DNA from 3 places in the Limnospira sp. PMC 1279.21 genome. Region 3 is predicted to be linked to each of the others. Evidence: riboswitches for the same ligand, from Rfam matches in the RefSeq annotation. Region 3 holds a riboswitch; each other region holds the start of a gene.
What was found. Region 3 has a riboswitch for cobalamin ahead of metE (5-methyltetrahydropteroyltriglutamate--homocysteine S-methyltransferase). Riboswitches for the same ligand answer to the same signal wherever they lie in the genome.
Positions count from the first base shown of each region.

Region 1 (6,817 bases), on a different contig from region 3:
ACCAAGCGGGAACCCTATCAGGAAATCCCCTAGCCATGACGGCGGGAATTAAGACTCTGGAACTATTGCAAAAGCCGGGGACTTATGAATATCTCGACCAAATTACCAAAAAGCTGAGTAATGGCTTATTGGAAATTGCTAAAGAAACAGGTCATGCAGCCTGTGGTGGCCAAATTAGCGCGATGTTTGGGTTCTTTTTTACGGAGGGACCTGTTCATAATTATGATCATGCTAAAAAGTCTGATTTGGCGAAGTTTGGTCGCTTCCATCGAGGTATGTTAGAACGGGGTATTTATTTGGCTCCTTCACAATTTGAGGCTGGTTTTACTTCTTTTGTGCATACTGAGGAAGATATTGATCAAACTCTGGCGGCGGCGCGGGAAGTTTTATCTGGTCTGTAGATAATTCTGACAGTCAAGAACTGGGTTTTTTATGGAATTGATGGTTAAGTCTGTCTGGAATTCCCATAGAAAACCTGGTTTTTGCTGGGGTTTATCGGGCTAATCTTAACCTATTAATTTGGATGAGTAATTACTGTAAAAAAATCTTGATTTTGGGAGGAACGGCGGAAGCGACAGCCCTATATGATAGGGTTCAAACTATGGCGAATATAGAGGCGATCGCTTCTTTTGCGGGTCGCACTCAACAGCCAGTTACCCCGAAAGACCCGGCGGCTTTTCGGATTGGGGGTTTTGGCGGTGTTCAGGGTTTAATCGACTATTTAAAACAACAAAAAATTGATATTTTAATTGATGTTACCCACCCCTTTGCTGCCCAAATTTCTGACCACGCGGCTATAGCAGCTAATGAATGTGGAATTAAACGGTTAATGGTTGTCCGTCCGGCTTGGGAAAAAGTCCCCGGCGATAACTGGGTTGAGGTGGATAGTCACTCACAGGCTACTATGGTTTTATCAGGGTTAGCTGAACGGGTATTTTTAACTATTGGTCGTCAGGAACTTTCCGCCTATGCTGAACTAAAAGATATCTGGTTTTTAATGCGGATGATTGACCCACCTCAGCCGAATTTACCTATACCTAGGGGGGAATTATTGTTACAAAGGGGGCCGTTTTCGGTGATAGATGAACTGTCAATTTTACGGGAATATCAACTGGGTGCAATTGTTAGTAAAAATAGCGGCGGTGATGCTACCTACGCCAAAATTGTGGCGGCGCGAGAGTTGAAATTACCTGTGGTTATGGTGCAACGTCCTCCCATTCCTATGGGGGAAACAGTGGCTGATATTGAGTCGGCGATCGCTTGGTTACACCAACAATAAACCGCCTTTTTAGTTATGGTTTCAGCACTGACCATTGAGTGACAGTAGCTAAGGGTTTCCAGCCTAAAAAATTGCCAATGGCTGCAGTTCTTTCAATGCCAATTCGGGTAAGTTCCCCCCCTAATTTATTATGCCATTGTAACAGAAGTAACTCACTCTCAACTGTGACTGTATTAGCCACTAGACGACCTCCCGATCGCAATTTTTCCCAACAGGTTTCTAATAGACCTGGGGTGGTAATACCACCACCAATAAAAATGGCATCAGGGGAAGGTAAATTAATTAATGATTCGGGTGCTTTTCCGGCTATTATTTTCAGGTCTGGAGTCCCTAAAGCTGTGGCATTATCAGCAATATATTCTAAGCGTCTGGGATGCTGTTCTATGGCGATACTTTGACAACGGCGATCGCTTCTCATCCACTCAATACCAATGGACCCACAACCTGCACCGACATCCCATAAAAGTTGTCCCGGTAGGGGAGATAATCGACTGAGAGTAATCGCTCGGACCTCCTGTTTAGTTAACTGTCCGTCGTGGTGGTAGGCGCTGTCAGGAAGTCCCGGGAAACTAGGGGAAAAGTTAACGGGATTAGAACTAATACACTCTACGGCGATCGCATTTAAATCAGCCACTTCGTCAACATCCCAAGAGGAAGCGATACCCGAAATTTGTCTCTCTTTTTTGCCTCCCAAATGTTCCAACACCACGATTAAACTATCACCAAATCCTTGATGTGTTAGGAGTTCAGCCACGGCGGCGGGAGTGCGACGATTAGCACTTAAAATTAACAGACGCGCACCCCCATAAATTACCCGATTTAATAAAGCCAGGGGACGACCACATAAACTCAGGGTTTCTACATCGGTTACAGACCAACCCAAACGACTACAAATTAGGCTAAATGTAGAGGGAGAAGGAATTATAGTAATTTCCTCAAGGGGTAGGCGACGGGTAAGGGTAACGCCAATACCATACCACATCGGATCGCCACTAGCTAAAACACAGACGGGTTGACCACGGCGGCGGATAATTTCTGCGATCGACTCATCCAGAGGAGAAGTCCAGAGGAGTTTTTCTCGTTTATCCTCCGGGGGTAACATTGCTAAATGACGTTGACCACCGACAACTACTGAAGCCATAGATAAAAGCGATCGCGCCGTGGCGCTTAACCCTTCTAACCCATCTTCCCCAATTCCTACAATTGATAACCATTTGTGGGAAAAATCCCTGCTGACCATGATTTATAGTTAAAATACCAGTATTCATGATATAGTATTTGGGCTTGTCGTTGGGAAAGTTCGGTGAGATTCCGACACTGTGCCGCAACTGTAATACAATTTTCTGAGTCAGAATGCCAACTACAAGTTATTGATGAGTTGTCAAAATCAGCTAATTTTGCGGCTCATTCTCTGCGTCGCATGGAGAAACAAATCACCATGAATTGGTTAGTTAAAGCAAATGTTTGTCCGGGTCTATTTTATGGAACCCACGCCCAGGATGGTTTTTTAATCCGCATTCGGACTCCGGGCGGATTAATTAATAGTAAACAGGGTAAATTATTGGGTGATTTATTAACGGAGTGGGGAGGGACGCTACAAGTAACTAATCGCGCTAATTTACAAATTCGGGGAGTGCAAAAACCACCAACTAGCGCCGTTTTTGAGATGCTGCAAAAATTAAATTTAGCTGCTCAAAATCCCCACATAGACCACCTACGCAATATTATGGGTAGTCCGACGGCGGGAATTGATAGCCAGGAGTTAATTGATACTCGTCCCCTGATTAAAGCCCTGGATAATCTGATTCAAAATCACCCGTTAATTGGCGAACTTAGTCCTAAGTTTAGCATCGGAGTTGATGGGGGGGGGACTGTGGGAATTGGTATCCGTTCTCCGGTGGCTTGGGAACATCGATATAATCAGATTCAGCTTAATGCGATCTCGGTAGATGATGGGAATAATAGCATTAATTTTCAGTTGGCGATCGCCGGAGATAAAAAGCTATATAATACCCAACTTGTCATCACGCCAGAACAATGTTTATCTGTAGTCGCTACCCTTATTAATGTCTATGGGGAGTATGTCCGAAACAACCCCTTAGATACCGGGAAAAAGCCTCGGATGAAACAGCTAATTGACCATCTAGGATTAGATACATATATCCAGCAAGTCAACAGCCAACTAACCCAGCCCTTGCCGATATTGTCCGCTGAACCTACCCCCAGCCAACCCTATCATCATTTAGGAATTTATCCCCAAAAAAACGCCGAATTGTGTTATATTGGGATATCATTACACCTAGGACAAATTAATGCACAACAATGGTTAGGATTAGTCGAACTTTCAGAAACCTTTGGTAATGCCGAGTTAAGATTAACCCCTTGGCAAACAATTATAATGCCAGATATTCCCCATCAACAAATCAGCCAATTATTGCCGAAACTATCTTTATTAGGCTTCGCGGAAATTGAGTCAAATCAAGTGGCGATCGCTGCTTGTGGTGGTAAGCCTGGCTGTGCCGCATCACTTACCCACACTCAAACTCACGCTTCCCAATTAGCAGAATATCTCCACCAGCGATTAAATTTAGATACTCCTATTAATATTCATGTAACTGGTTGCCCTAAATTTTGCGCTCAACCCAGTCCCGCAGAAATCACCCTTTTAGGGCATACAATTAATCAAAATGGGAAAACTATCGAAGGCTACCAAGTGTATCTTGGGGATGGTGAACAATCCTTAAAACAAAAAATTTTTGAGGGAGTATTTACCGAAATACCCGAATTTTTAGCCAATTTTTTGACCCAAAATCGCCCACTTAATTAATCACTAATTACCTGCAAATTTGCTGATGATAGACTACCTGCGTGACGGCAACCAAATATATCAGAAATCCTTTGGAATAATTCGGGATGAAACCAACTTTCAAGGTTTATCAGATGATTTATCTCATGTAGCAGTTAGGTTAATTCATGCCTGCGGAATGACGGATATTGTCGGAGATTTACAAGCCTCAGAAAATGCCGTTAAAGTCGGACGGGAGGCACTACAACAGGGAAAAGCCATCTTTTGTGATGCCATGATGGTGGCTAGGGGAATTACTAAAAAACGCTTACCTAAAAATAACCCGATTATTTGTACCCTAAATCATCCAGATGTCCCTAATATCGCTCGCCAGATTAATAATACTCGGTCGGCGGCAGCATTGGAGTTATGGGGGGATAATTTACAAGGCGCAGTGGTAGCCATTGGTAATGCACCGACTGCCCTCTTTCACCTGCTGGAAATGTTGGATGATGGTTTAGTGAAACCTGCACTGATTTTAGGGTTTCCGGTCGGCTTTGTCGGCGCGGCAGAGTCGAAACTTGAATTGGCATCTAATAGCCGTGGTATTCCATTTATGACACTCCATGGGCGGCGCGGTGGGAGTGCGATCGCAGCGGCGGCAGTAAATGCGTTAGCAAAGGAAAATGAATTATGACTAAATTAGGGCGACTTTATGGGTTGGGAATTGGTCCGGGAGATCCGGAATTACTAACTTTAAAAGCACATCGTATTTTAACAACTGTTCCCGTCATTGCCTATCCCAGTTTGGAAAATGGCAAGGTTTTAGCTAGGGCGATCGTCGCCGATTTTATCTCCCCTGATCAGATCGAAATTCCTATCCCCCTACCCTTTAGTGTGCAGCGATCGTCACAGCCTTATTATGATATCGGGGCGGAAAAAATTGCCGAACATCTCAGCCAGGGGAAAGATGTGGCGGTTTTGTGTCTGGGAGATCCGATGCTTTATGGTACGTTTATGTACATTTTTAATCGCTTATCAGGGCGGTTTTCAATTGAGGTCATACCTGGGATTTCTTCAGTGATGGCTAGTGCGGCTATGTTGGGAGTACCGATAACTTATCGCAATGATGTCTTTACCATTCTTCCGGCTACATTAGAGGCGGATATATTACGCGATCGCCTCTCGGTAGCTGATGCAGCCGCCATTATGAAATTAGGTCGGCATTTTGCTAAAGTTTATCAAATTTTGGCAGATTTAGGACTACTACAAAGGGCTTTATATATCGAACGCGCTACTTGGAAAAATCAGGCAATTATCCCCATTACAGAAGTTGACCATAACTCAGTTACCTACTGGTCATTAATTTTAGTACCTAGTCATAACCTGCCCAAATAACCCCGAATTAACCCTTAATTCCCCCTAAGTTATGAACCAACCAGCCATTATTGTTTTAACCGAAAATAGTCTTGATGTGGCTAAGAACATCCAAAAAGCCCTAGGTAATGGGATTATCTATGGTTCCCCAAAACGCACCCAGTCGGCTGATTTAACCTATGATAATTTTGGGGATACCGTGCGGGAACTCTTCCAAACAGGAACCCCCATTATTGGCATTTGTGCGGCGGGGATTTTAATTCGCACTTTAGCACCATTATTAATCAATAAATGGCAGGAACCTCCCGTTTTAGCTGTGGCTGAAGATGGTAGCGCCGTCGTGCCACTTTTAGGGGGTTTACAAGGGGTTAATGATTTGGCGCGTAAAATTGCCCAATTCTTGCAGGTTTCTCCAGCTATTACCACCACAGGAGAAATTAGATTTAAAACGGCTTTATTATCTCCCCCCAAGGGTTATCAATTGATTAATCCTGATGATGCCAAAACCTTTATTTCCGATTTGTTGGCGGGAGAACAAGTTAAATTGCTCGGAGATGCACCCTGGTTACAAAATAGTAAATTGCCCTTTGATGAACAGGGAAAATTGACTATTGAAATCGTAGATAAAGCAGATATAGACACTCTTCAGCCTAGGGGCGATCGCTTAATTTATCAGTTAGAGAGTTCACCAGAAATCACCGGTAAATTAGCCATAATTGGCACCGGACCCGGAAGCCATGATTGGCTATCTCCCCAAGTTCGCGAGGTCTTAGAAAATGCTAGTGATTGGGTAGGTTATAAAACCTATTTAGACCTAGTTGAATTTTTAAGAAAACCCGAAATTATCCGCCATGAATCTGATAATAGGGTAGAATTAAATAGGGCGGAGACTGCCTTAAATTTAGCCGCTAAAGGGCGTTCAGTGGTGCTAATTTCTTCCGGCGATCCAGGCATTTACGCCATGGCTTCAGCGGTATTTGAAGTATTAGAAACCAAAGCCAAACCAGAATGGGAGGCGATCGCTATCCAGGTCTGTCCAGGTATTTCCGCCATGCAAGCCGCCGCCGCCAGAGTTGGCGCACCATTAGGACACGATTTCTGCGTCATTTCCCTATCAGATATTCTCAAACCCTGGGATGTCATTATCAACCGCATTGAATTAGCCGCCAAAGCCGATTTAGCCATGGCATTTTATAACCCTGTTTCTCAACAAAGAACCTGGCAACTTGACCAAGCAAAACAGATATTATTAAAGTGGAGGTCTCCCCAAACTCCCATTATCTTAGCCCGAAATTTAGGCAGAAAAGGAGAAACCGTCACCGTCAAAATACTCGAACAATTAACCGCTCAAGATGCCGATATGCGAACCATAATTT
Region 1 covers NZ_JARPLU010000053.1:21,478-28,294, forward strand. The annotation lists gene hemL (glutamate-1-semialdehyde 2,1-aminomutase) at 1-401, shown strand, start outside; gene P5683_RS10480 (cobalt-precorrin-6A reductase) at 524-1,279, shown strand; gene cbiE (precorrin-6y C5,15-methyltransferase (decarboxylating) subunit CbiE) at 1,293-2,519, opposite strand; cobalamin riboswitch at 2,535-2,659, shown strand; gene cobG (precorrin-3B synthase) at 2,658-4,106, shown strand; gene P5683_RS10495 (precorrin-8X methylmutase) at 4,132-4,761, shown strand; gene cobI (precorrin-2 C(20)-methyltransferase) at 4,758-5,462, shown strand; gene cobJ (precorrin-3B C(17)-methyltransferase) at 5,494-6,817, shown strand, end outside.
Region 1: it holds a riboswitch for cobalamin, as region 3 does, so the genes downstream of both, cobG (precorrin-3B synthase) here and metE (5-methyltetrahydropteroyltriglutamate--homocysteine S-methyltransferase) in region 3, are expected to answer to the same signal.

Region 2 (6,817 bases), on a different contig from region 3:
TTTTATCGATAGTGATTTGGTGGTAACTGATAGCTTTCTTGCCGCTCACGCTACCGCCTTAATTGCCAACTCTCAAAAAAGCGATCGCATCTTTACCTATGGTCGAGTTGTGAATACCTGCAATTTTGAAAATCCCACCACAGAACCCTATAAAATCACCGATTTTTCTGCCGCTTATTTTGCCACCGGAAATGTGGCGATCGCCCGCCATTGGCTAATCGAAGCCGGATTATTTGACCCTAAATTTCAGCTTTATGGTTGGGAAGACCTGGAACTAGGAGTTAGGCTAAAAAAATTAGGCTTAAAATTAATCAAATGCCCCGCCGCCGTCGGATATCATTGGCATCCCCCCTTTAACTTAGACCAAATACCCGCCCTAATTGAAAAAGAAAAACAAAGAGGCAGAATGGGGGTAGTTTTCTATCAAAAACATCCTACCTGGTCAGTCAAAATGATGATTCAAATGACCATTTTGCATCGGATACTCTGGGGCATTTTATCCCTAAGAGGTCAACTCAATGAAAGGACCATGGCGCATTTTTTACAGTGGTTAATTAATCGTGGTCAGCCTCAATTAGCCTTAGAAATTTCTCGGATTTTTTTAAATTGGTATAACGTCCAAGCCGTCCAACAATATTGGGCCAGGCGAGAGCAAACTTAATTAAATATTTGCCAGCTTGGTTCACTGTTGACCTACACATGATACAATAGCGCCAACTATAGGTTCTAGTGGGGAACAGCCACTAGGAGTAATGGGGAAAGTTCGGTGTAAATCCGGCGCTGTCCCGCAACTGTAATCAGATTTCCGGCTAATTTGTCCACCCCATCTGTGAGTCAGGATGCCCGCCTATAGTTATTTCTCACTCACAAATCTGCGAGGTACAGATGAGCAAAAATCATCGAATGATACACCTAATCGCCATGATTGGGTTAACATTTTATTTGGTAATAGGTGCAGCCACTCCAGCTCAAGCAATGCACATTATGGAAGGTTTTTTACCTATTACCTGGGCAATTTTTTGGTGGGTGTTAATCATCCCTTTCTGGGTTATTGGTTTTCAAAAACTCACCAAAATTACCCGAAACAACCCCGAACTAAAGCTATTAATTGCCCTAGCAGGAGCCTTTACGTTTGTCCTGTCAGCTCTAAAAATCCCCTCAGTTACAGGGAGTTGTTCTCACCCCACCGGAACCGGATTAGGAGTGGTTTTATTCGGACCGTCAGTGATGACAGTTTTAGGCAGTTTAGTCCTACTTTTCCAAGCCGTATTACTCGCTCACGGCGGTTTAACTACCTTGGGAGCTAATGTATTTTCTATGGCGATTGTCGGCCCTTGGGTTGCCTATGGCATTTATCAACTATTCTGCCAATTTAACCAACAAAAGTTAGGTATTTTCTTCGCAGCAGCCTTGGGAAGTTTAGCCACTTATTTAATTACCTCCATACAGTTAGCCGTAGCTTTTCCGGCTGCTTCTGGGGGGGTTATGGCTTCCTTTATCAAATTTGCGGGGATTTTTGCAGTCACTCAAATTCCCCTATCAATTAGTGAGGGACTATTAACGCTGGTAGTTTGGAATTGGTTAGAGTCCTACGCCTCAGAAGAACTGCAAACCTTGAAAATTGGGAAAGCTAATAGCTAAGTAAAATCATGACACCAACTTCTGATAAACCTGTAAAAAATGGCAATTTGTGGATGATTTTAGCCGTCGTTATTTTATCCGTAACGCCGCTAATTTTTATCCGAGGAGACTATGAGGGAGCCGATGAACAAGCCGAAAATCTCATCGGCGAAATTCAACCCAATTATCAACCCTGGTTTGAACCTATCTTAGAAGTTCCCAGTGGCGAAATTGAGAGCCTGTTATTTGTTTCTCAAGCTGCTATTGGTGCGGGTATCGTCGGCTATGTGATTGGCTTATATAAAGGCCGTAAACAAGGCAAAAATCGCTCATCCTAAATGTACCATCAAATTGATGCGATCGCCTATACCAATCGGTTAAGGTATTTACCCTCAGAACATAAGTTAGCCTTTGCCGCCATCCTGTTTTGTCTCAGTTTGGCGGCTCCCCCCCTCCTGCAAATATTGATCACCATTTGGGTGACAATTTGGGTCGTGATTTACGCTAAAATTCCCCTAGGAATTTATCTGAAATTGCAAGCCATCCCCTTCAGTTTTTGGTTAACTAGCATTCCCGCCTTACTATTGGGGGTGGTTAATTCAGCTAATATTGAATTAATTAAAACTGATATTATCTGGGAATTTAACCTAGGTAATATCTTGATATATTTCAGTAATCAAGGAATGCAACAAGCTGGTTTTCTACTAACTCGCTCCCTAGTTTTAAGCTCCTGTATGTATTTTCTTTTACTCACTACCCCCTTCGTCGAAATCATTAGAATTTTCCGTAAGATTGGCTGTCCCAGTTTAATCACAGAACTATTAATGTTAATGTATCGGTTTATTTTTATGTTAACTGAAACCGCTAGTCAATTATTAATCGCTCAACAGGTTCGTATCGGTTATGGTGACTGGAAAACTACAATCCGCAGTTTAGGAATTGTCACCAGTCAACTACTCCAACAAACCCTAGAAAATTATCGACAAATTTGTTTAGGATTAACCGCGCGGGGGTTTAACGGAGAGTTGCGGGTTTGGTCGGTTTCTCGCCATCAATCCAACCCTCGATATACCTGGGAAGGATGTTGTGGTTGTCTACTATTATTGGTGATTATTGGATGGTTGTATGTCATCGGAATTTGAGTTACTAGAATTTGATAATGTTCAGTATACTTACCCCGGTAGTCAGCAGCCAACTCTGGAAAATATCACTTGTCAATTTGGTAGATATCAGCGTTATGCTGTCATTGGACGTAATGGCTGCGGAAAAACTACCTTATTTCGATTAGCTAATGGGTTATATCGTCCTCAGTCCGGGGTGATTAGTTGGCGAGGTCAACCGCTACAATATAAACGGCGATGGTTGAATCAATTGCGCCAAAAGGTGGGTTTAGTGTTCCCAAATCCTGAACAGCAGTTAGTAGCAACTACCGTGTCAGAAGATATTTCCTATGGCTTGTGTAATTTGGGTTTATCTACCTCAGAAATTGCTCAACGGGTGCGCCAAATTTTGGCTGAATTTGATTTAGTGGGTTTGGCGGATTTCCCGATTAATTATCTGAGTTTGGGGCAGAAAAAAAGGGTGTCAATTGCTGATATAATGGTGTTGCAGCCACAACTCTTGTTTTTGGATGAACCTACGGCTTATCTTGACTCCTATCAAGTTACTAATTTTCACTGCTTATTAAATCAGATTCAACAGCGAGGAACTACTGTGGTTATCGCTACTCATAATTTGGATTTTGTCGAAGCCTGGGCGGATTGGGTTTTGGTACTTGATAGGGGAAAACTGGCTTTTCAAGGTACACCAGAAGCCGTTTTTAGTCAAAGTCAACAACTCCAAGATTTAGGTTTGGGGGTTCCTTTAGTGGGGGATTTAATTAATTGGTTACAAGCTGAGAATATGGCTTTATCTCAACCACAGTTAAATCAGATTCAGCAACAGATACGCGATCGCTATTGGCGGTCAAATTCTTAAAATTTGGTTAAAATTGGGCAGGTAGTGGTAATCCCCTTTGATCATGGTTTAATAATGCTTCTACCGCTTGACAATTGAGGGGACGGAAGAAAAAATAACCCTGTCCATATTTACACTTAAAATTCTGTAAATGGTGGAGTTGTTCGGCAGTTTCAATACCTTCGGCGATCGCATCCATCTTCAGACTTTCAGCCAAAGCCACAATGACCCGGACAATTTCCCGCTTATCCTCACCTTCGGGAATTTGACTAACAAATGAGCGGTCAATTTTGAGGATATCTACTGGGAATTTATGCAGATAACCCAACGAACAGTAACCTGTACCAAAGTCATCAATACAAATTTTGATTTGTTGTTGTTTGAGTTGTTGTAAAGTGGCGATCGCTAATTCCGGGTCATTCATAATCGCCGTTTCTGTAATCTCTAATTTTAACTCCGAACCCGCCACCCCCGTCTCAACTAAAATCTTGCTAATGCGCCGACTTAAATCATTAGTAAATTGCTGAGAAGACAGGTTAACACTCATCATCAAATTAGAATAAACCGCAAATTTCTCTTTCCATTCGCTTAACTGAAAACAAGCCTGTCGCAATACCCATTCCCCAATATCAACAATTAAACCCGCTTCCTCAGCTATGGGGATAAACTCAGCCGGGGATATCAAACCCTCTTGGGGGTGGTCCCAACGCAATAAAGCCTCAAATCCTGCAATAGTCCCCGTCGATAGTTCAATAATAGGTTGATAGTTCAGCTCAAACTGTTGTTCTTGTAACGCTAAACGTAGCTGGGTTTGCAGGTATAAGCGCCGCAGAGCATTGGTTCGCATCGTCGAGTCAAAAACCACATAACAGCCTTTTCCTTGCCTTTTAGCGCGATACATGGCCGTATCTGCATCTCTTAATACCTCTGGAGAACTTTGATAATTAGAGTTACCCTCAACAATACCAATACTCGCACCCGTAAAAATCTGATTTTTTTCGAGGAATATCGGCAATTTTAAGGATTCCTGAATCCTTTCCGCCACATCGATCGCCTCTTGAATATCCCTAATATTTTCTAATAAAATCGTGAACTCATCCCCTCCCAATCGTGCGAGGATATGTGAATCCACAGAATCTGTAAGCCGCTTACTAACCTCGATTAGCAGTTGGTCGCCGATGGCGTGTCCGAGGCTATCATTAATAAATTGGAACCCATCCAGGTCTAAGAACAGAATAGCAAATTGATAATTATCTAGGGTCTTACACTTTCTAATAGAATCATCTAATTTATCTAGGAAAAATGCCCGATTCCATAAATCGGTAAGAGAGTCATGGGAGGCGCTATGACGCAGTTTAGCTTCCGTTTCTTTCAGGTGGGTAATTTCCATAATTGACCCTTCATAGTAAAGCACACGGTTATGGCGATCGCTATAAATAGCCCGCGCATTTTGCCAGATCCAAATTGCTTCACCATCCCGCCGATAAACTTGGGCTTCAAAATTAGAAACTGAACCCCGAGTTTGTAAAAGATTAATAAACCTATTATAAGTTTCCGGATCAGCATAAACATTCTTAATTTGGCTACCCCTAACCAACAGTTGTTGTTGAGAGTCATAGCCCAAGATTTGAGCTAAAGCCGGGTTAGCACTAATATACTTTCCTTGTAGGTCAATTTGAAAAATTCCCTCTAAAGCATTTTCAAAAATATCTCGATATTTCTCCTCTGCTTGCTTCCGTTGAAATACCGAACCCAATTGCATAGCCACTGAAGACACCAGTTTAACTAAGCGATTATCTTGTTCGCGCGGCATTGACATCAAAAACACTAACACCGCCAACACCCGATTATCTGCTAAAATCGGCACACCCAACCCCGCTTTAAACCCATATTGTTTAATCAGAGAATAGCGGGAAAAATTAGCCTGAGATTCCTCAGAAATATCTCGATCCCATTCCGGTTCTTGACCAGCCCATACCCTCCCGGCTAAACCATCATTTACACCCAGTAAAAACTTTTTACTCTGTTCATAAAAACCCGCGAAATCTGGTTTTTCTTGATAGCTAACTAAACTATATTCCAGATGAGTTTGTTCAGGGTTAGGAATCCATGCTTCCCCAAATTCCCAGCTTGTGGTTTGACAAAGAAGATCTAAAGCCACTGCTAAAGCTGAGTCAAAATCTACGGCGATGCTGACAGCGTGGGTAATTTGTTGAAGTAGTTGGAGTTCTTCATCGGCGCGTTTGCGATCGGTAATATCTAAACCAGCCCCCACAAAATATTCATATTCATCTGTTTCTTTATTAAAAACCGCACGACCATACCATTCTACAATAATTTCGCGATCGTCTTTCGTGATCATAGTTTCTTCCGTGCGTATGGGGAGGCGACGATTAATCATTAATTCAAATACCCAGGGCGCTGATTTTCCCTCTTCCTTCGGCACAAATGTGGCGCTGTAGTTCATCCCTTCCACTTCCTCTTGCTTATAGCCTAGAGTATTCAGCATCGAGGGATTCATGAATTTGACTTTTCCTTCCACATCTAGGACTATAAAAAAAGCCGGATTAGCTTCTAGTAAGGTTTGGGTAAAGTTTTTTTCTTTAATTAATTCCGCCTCCGCTTTATGGCGTTCCCAGATTTCTTGGCTAATTTGATTAGTTAGGGGACGTATAATCACCACTAAACAGGCTGTTCCCACCATGATAAATAGCATCATCGTTCCCGATAATAGTAAAATCTGGCGATAAACTGGGCTGTAGAGTTGCCGTTTCTTTTCACCCAGAATTAATGATGCTTCCAAATTGCGAATCGGACTGTAGGCGATGAAAGCATCACAGGAATTACACCATAGCCCCCCCGTTTGATTTCCGCGTTGGTAATTTCTTTTGATAATTTCTAAAATATCCGTTTGTTGACTCAGTGCCGATATTACCTGATTTGGTTGATTATAGTCAATCAAAATAGGCTTCAATTCATGATTATTTAAAATCGCCAATTCTAAGTAATTTGAATGATAAAAAGTGGCTTTTTGTCTGATTTTTTGGCGCAGATGTGATAAATTAAATAAAAATAAATGGCTGCCGTTAAATGTCCCATGCTTCTCAATCAGAATATGGGGAATATTATCAATTTCAAATAGACCGATAATATCTCCTGTTACCGTAGAAAATCTATGCTTATTTAAAAATTCTATTGGTATGGATTGACCTACTGCTAAAATTACCGTTTTTTGCTCATT
Region 2 covers NZ_JARPLU010000125.1:1,683-8,499, forward strand. The annotation lists gene P5683_RS17355 (glycosyltransferase family 2 protein) at 1-661, shown strand, start outside; cobalamin riboswitch at 705-866, shown strand; gene P5683_RS17360 (energy-coupling factor ABC transporter permease) at 886-1,641, shown strand; gene P5683_RS17365 (energy-coupling factor ABC transporter substrate-binding protein) at 1,650-1,958, shown strand; gene cbiQ (cobalt ECF transporter T component CbiQ) at 1,959-2,762, shown strand; gene P5683_RS17375 (energy-coupling factor ABC transporter ATP-binding protein) at 2,746-3,597, shown strand; gene P5683_RS17380 (EAL domain-containing protein) at 3,605-6,817, opposite strand, start outside.
Region 2: it holds a riboswitch for cobalamin, as region 3 does, so the genes downstream of both, P5683_RS17360 (energy-coupling factor ABC transporter permease) here and metE (5-methyltetrahydropteroyltriglutamate--homocysteine S-methyltransferase) in region 3, are expected to answer to the same signal.

Region 3 (5,667 bases):
CATATGCTGGCACTAGGAGTTGATCAGGATTTTAGCATAATTGGCGGCGGCTCCAATCAAGAGAACGGTGTTGACTTTTCCCCTTAATTAACATTTGAAGATAGAGACTTCAAATCTTGATTATTTTGGTAACGCTTCACTGGTTTGAGTCGATACAGCCATCTCCTCAACCGGTGCAGCAGCGCGAACAGCCCGAAACATCCCAAATCGGCACAAACCCGCCCCAAAGGCTAACCGCATTAACAGGAATGTGGGGACTTCTCGCAAGGATTTAATCAATCCCGTCACCCCAAAGCGGATAATCCCCTCTGGACGGATTATCCCCTGCCAAATGGAATCTAGCCAAGAGGGTAGAGTTTCGGCGGTCCAGTCTGCGGTGGTGACTTCACCAGATACCAACCCGGTCGCCGCGAGTTCTTCCGCAAAGCCTTCAATACTAGAGAAAGCCGGATGAGCCCATTGATCCAACAGTTGCCGCATGACTACCTTTTCCCAGGCGTTCAAGGGTTTTTGGCGCGAGTCTCGTTGATTCCAGTCCGCCACCACCAGCACCCCACCGGGTTTTAACACCCGCATCATCTCCCGCGCATATTGGGCTTTATCCGGCATATGGGGTCCGGCTTCAATAGACCAAACCACGTCAAAACTGGCATCGGGGAAAGATAATGCCAAGGCATCATCTACCTGAAACCGCGCATTGAGGTCGGTTGGGGTGAGTTCCTGGGCGCGTTTGACTTGCCCTGGAGAGATAGTAATACCTGTGACGGCAAAGCCATAATCTCGCGCTAGAATGCGACTACTGCCACCGATACCACAACCGACATCCAAAACTGTTGTGCCGGTCTGAAGGCGGTCTAATCCCCCCCAACGGACCATTTCATGCACAAAGTCTTCTTTAGCTTTCAGGAAGTCTTTGGGTTGTGGCGGTGAACCATAGTGACCGAGGTGGATATGTTCCCCCCAGTAAAATTCCAGGATGCCGTCATTAGTCCAATCATCATAGGAGTTGGCAACAGAATCGGCGGATTGATATTTGCGAGGGGAAAGCAGGTAAAGTGTTAATCCTACCACAATTGCTAATAACAGCAGACTAATGGTGATTAAAAAAAGGTTGAACATGGTATAATTGTGTTATAATCTAGGATGGCGTGAACTAAAGCCACTAGGTTTCTGGGTTAAGGTTGGCGCACTCGATAAATGCTATGACAATCTAAGCACGTTTGCCTCACTTTTGTAAATGACTCGATCGCATTAATTGGATTTGGTGAATTATTAACCATAGTTTTCAGGGTTTCAAGATTAGCTTGAAAGTTGGCAATCAGTCGAGAAAAGTCATCGGGTTCTGACCAAATTAATGGCTTGGCTCCCCAGCCCTCTGCGTCAGTCATAGCGGTTCCATGTGGGAAAACTTCGGGCATATATTCAGCTAGGGATAATAAGCTATTAATGTGGGTTAGAGTTTGATTAGCAAAAGGAGCCTCTTTTTCTAAAATCGCTTCCAGAGAACGATAATGGGCTGACAATGCTTTCATGTATTGGCGACGATAGGCGATCGCTAAATCCCTGTCTACGGCTGACAAAGAAGTATTTGGGCTGACATTGAGGGCATTATTGTTGGTTGTATCCGTCAAATAATGGGGATAAACTTTCATCAAAAACCCTCCGCCAATAACCAGTAATACAGCAATTACCAGAGTACAAATAAAGCGGATAAATTTAGTCATTAAGCTAGTCTGGAATGAGAAACTTATGGAGTTTTGTGGGCGGGGTAATAAATTATGGTTTTTCATGTCTTTGGGAGAGCGATCGCCAAATTACCAACCAACCATTTCGGAGTCGATTTATAACTTGAATTTTCCCCTTTTTAGGCGCTTTTTCAGCTTTACCCAGCGCCTCCTGTTTGACAAAAGGATGGACAGAAGCGGGAATTTTTCCAGAGCGATCCAGATAATATTTTAGCATCGTATTTATGCCATCATAAGTTGTTAATAATTGAAGGGGCGATGATATTTTCGCCCCCAAATTAGCGAGCAAGAGAATTTTCAGAAGCCATATAAATTATGGTTTCCGAGGGAATATGATTGGCGACTTGAATCCGAGCAGCCATCATCCGCAGGCTGGAATTCTTCCCAGTGTTTGCAGATTTGCTCGTAGCACTTATGCGGAGTAATTGGCAAATTTTTTAGGTAGAAGAATGTCACCTGATTCAATGACTCCAACAGAAACACTAATTCTGTGGTGGGGTTGTAGGTATCGACAGCTTCCAAAATGTGAGCATTCATAAAATGATGACGCAGAATCACTGTGTCAGGCGCAGCCAGCCACGCATTCAGAAAAGCGGCGAGACGCGATCTAGGTACATAGTGAACCTTAAAAACCTCCCCCGCCATTCCTACTGTTGGCGTATTGGTGCTACAAATCACTGCACCCCGTTCACCATTGAGATACCCCACCCAGGCGTTATAGCCTAGAGACAATAGATTTGTAGCAATAAAATCTTGCTGCCAATTCATCGGCGGATTGGGCGGTTCCTTGGTCGGGCTATCTGTTCCATTCATAAGAAATCCCAGGTGGTTTGCACAGACTCCCCCGTTAGGAAACGGGGGATTTAGACATCAGTTATTTTTCAGTCAAATTAGCTTCCTGGCGCAGAATTTTCGCCGCCTCCACCATATTTTTTAGGGAAGGAATCACCTCTTCCCAACCCCTTGTTTTCAAGCCACAATCGGGATTAACCCAAATCTGTTGTACAGGTAAATTGGCGACCCCGGTTTTTAACTGTTGCACCATCTGTTCTGTGCTGGGAACTGCTGGGCTGTGAACATCGTAAACGCCGTTCCCCACTTGATGTTTGTAGCCCGCATCAGTAATTTCAAACAGGGTTTCGTTATTGCTGCGGCTATTTTCAATGGACAACACATCCGCATCCAACCGCTCAATATGCCCAATAATATCCCCAAATTCCGAGTAACACATATGGGTATGGATTTGGGTTTCCGGTTTGGCTATAGCCGCAGACAGACGGAAAGCATCCACCGCCCAGGATAGATACTCATCCCAACGTTCTGGCTTCAGAGGCAGCCCTTCCCGCAAGGCAGGTTCATCAATTTGTACCATCTTCGCCCCCGCGGCTTCTAAGTCGGCTACTTCATCCCGCAAGGCTAAGGCAATCTGCATGGCTTGTTTACTGCGCGGAATATCGGTGCGGGTAAATGACCAGTTAATCATGGTGACCGGACCGGTTAGCATCCCTTTGACAATTTTATCGGTCAGGGATTGGGCTACCTTGAACTCTCGAACTGTCATGGGTCCGGTGCGGGCGACATCTCCATAAATAATCGGGGGACGCACGCAACGGCTGCCGTAACTTTGCACCCAACCATGTTCAGTAAAGGCAAAGCCTGATAACTGTTGCCCGAAAAATTCCACCATGTCGGTGCGCTCAAATTCCCCATGCACTAATACATCGAGTCCGGCTTCTTCTTGGAATTGGATGCACTTGGCAATTTCGGCATCGATCGCCGCTTCATATTCGGCTTGGGTAATGTCACCCCGTTTCAGTTTCACCCGCAGTTGCCGCACTTCGGAGGTTTGGGGGAAAGACCCGATGGTGGTGGTGGGGAATGGGGGCAAAACGGGCTGGCGTTCTTGACGTTGTTCATAAGGCAAAGTCCGCTCTAAATCCTGGGAGGTCAGATTTTGCAGGCGTTCTTTTACCCCCTGATTAACTGGGCTAAATTCCTGGAAGGTTTGCCATTGCCGGAGGATGACTTCCAGATACTTGTCAGGTTCTTGGGTTCCATAGGAGCGATCGGCCCAATCAGCCAGCAGTGTGATTTCTACTAACTTCTGTTCAGCAAAGCTCAAAACGGACCGCAAGGGTTCGGGGAGTTTGGTTTCTCGCTGGGCATCGTATGGCACAAATTGCAGGGAAGCAGACGGCTGAATCCGCAGGTTAGGGGTGACACGGGAAATGGCTTCCAGGGTTGACAAAACGGAGTCCGGGCGAATTTTCCATACATTGCGGGCATCGACAATTCCCGCCCCCAACTCTTTATCGTCGGGGAAACCATACTGTTGCAGTAACTCTAGGTTACGCCCACGGGTGAAGTCTAAACTAATGCCAGCGACGGGTAATTCCATCACCCAGGGGTAATTGTCTCCCAAGTCATCAAAGTAGGTGACCAGGTGAATGGGTAAGCCGACTTGGCTGAGAGATTGATAAGTTGATTGATAGAGTTGTTTAAAGTTGGCAGCATCTCCGAAGACTAAAGCAGGTTCATGGATTTGGACTTCAGCGACACCCATTTTTTGGAGTTCCTGGAGAAGCAGGAGATAGCGATCGCCTAGTTGTTTTCCCGCTTGGTCTTGATTCATCTCCAAACGACTCAGCCGCAGCAAAGTCACCGGACCCAAAACAATGGGAACAGCGCGATCGCCTAATAAGGTTTGAGCGCGATGCACGGTTTGCAGGAAATCGCTAAAGTCGGCTGGCTGTAATGTTTCGGGAATTTCTGGGACGAGGTAGTGATAGTTGGTGTCGAACCATTTGGTCATTTCCAGGGCGGCAATGCCATCCTTACCCCGCGCCATGGCAAAATAACGGTCGAGTCCGCTAAAGGATGCAAACCGTTCGGGAATGATGCCTAAGCGGATGCTCCAGTCTAAAACGTGATCGTAGAGGCTCATGTCGCCAATACCAATGCGATCGATGCCTGCTTGTCGTTGAGTTTCCCAGTTTTTGAACTCAACTTCATTCCGAGTCTGGATGAGGGTTTCTGCGTCCGATTTACCCCGCCAAAAGGCTTCTAATGCCTTTTTTAACTCGCGACTTTTACCAATACGAGGATAGCCGATAGTCGCGGTTTCCAGACGGGTTTGAGTGTATGTTTCCAAGGTCATAAATTGTCGCGTCCTAACGCTGAAAATAGTCATAGAAATCTAGTCCATCCCCGCGACAAACCAGCGGAGTGAACAATTCAAAGCAGCAGAATATCTGCCCAATTGAGTTAAGCAATACTCAGACCAGACTGATTCAAGTCACCGTTAGCATGAGTGACCATCTGCCAGTCAATGTCTACATAAGGCTAGTTTTCTCAAAATGGCAATTTCAAATCAGGGCGCTACCCATGCAACGCCAGGGGAGTCGTCCTAAAAAATGAAGGCAATATTAATTGTGAAAAAGCTAAACGAACCATCATCCGTACCTCGCAGACGAAAAATAACAGTTTGGTGCATCTCCAGAGGAGACAGTTCGGCGGGCATTCTGACTTAGAGAGTTGTGTCTCTCCTCACAGCTGCGGGACAGCGCCGGATTTACGCCGGACTTTCCCCCTTACGTCTGATGGCTGCTCCCCATCAGAACCGACAATATTTAAGCATGATAACACACAAAGCGGAGATTTGACGAAATCATGGCAAAGTTACTGTAAACTGGGGGAACAACGATAGATGTCAGCAACCCGGTTTCTAGGGCTTAGGGTTTCACCAAGCGGCCAAGCCGCCCAAAGTCCATGGGAGAGCCACGGCACGAGAGCATGATTTAATCACAAATTCGGTTAATATTTTAGGGCAATACGGTATAATAAGCGAGAAGGGTTGAGGATAAACCTATTGCCAGATATGTCAAACCCAAGGAAGCGGCCCAAATCCTTCGAGTCCATGAAA
Region 3 covers NZ_JARPLU010000219.1:691-6,357, forward strand. The annotation lists gene P5683_RS21755 (methyltransferase domain-containing protein) at 121-1,119, opposite strand; gene P5683_RS21760 (cytochrome c) at 1,176-1,724, opposite strand; gene P5683_RS21765 (hypothetical protein) at 1,777-1,962, opposite strand; gene P5683_RS21770 (hypothetical protein) at 2,043-2,558, opposite strand; gene metE (5-methyltetrahydropteroyltriglutamate--homocysteine S-methyltransferase) at 2,620-4,902, opposite strand; cobalamin riboswitch at 5,239-5,384, opposite strand; partial or broken gene P5683_RS21780 (IS607 family transposase) at 5,613-5,667, shown strand, end outside.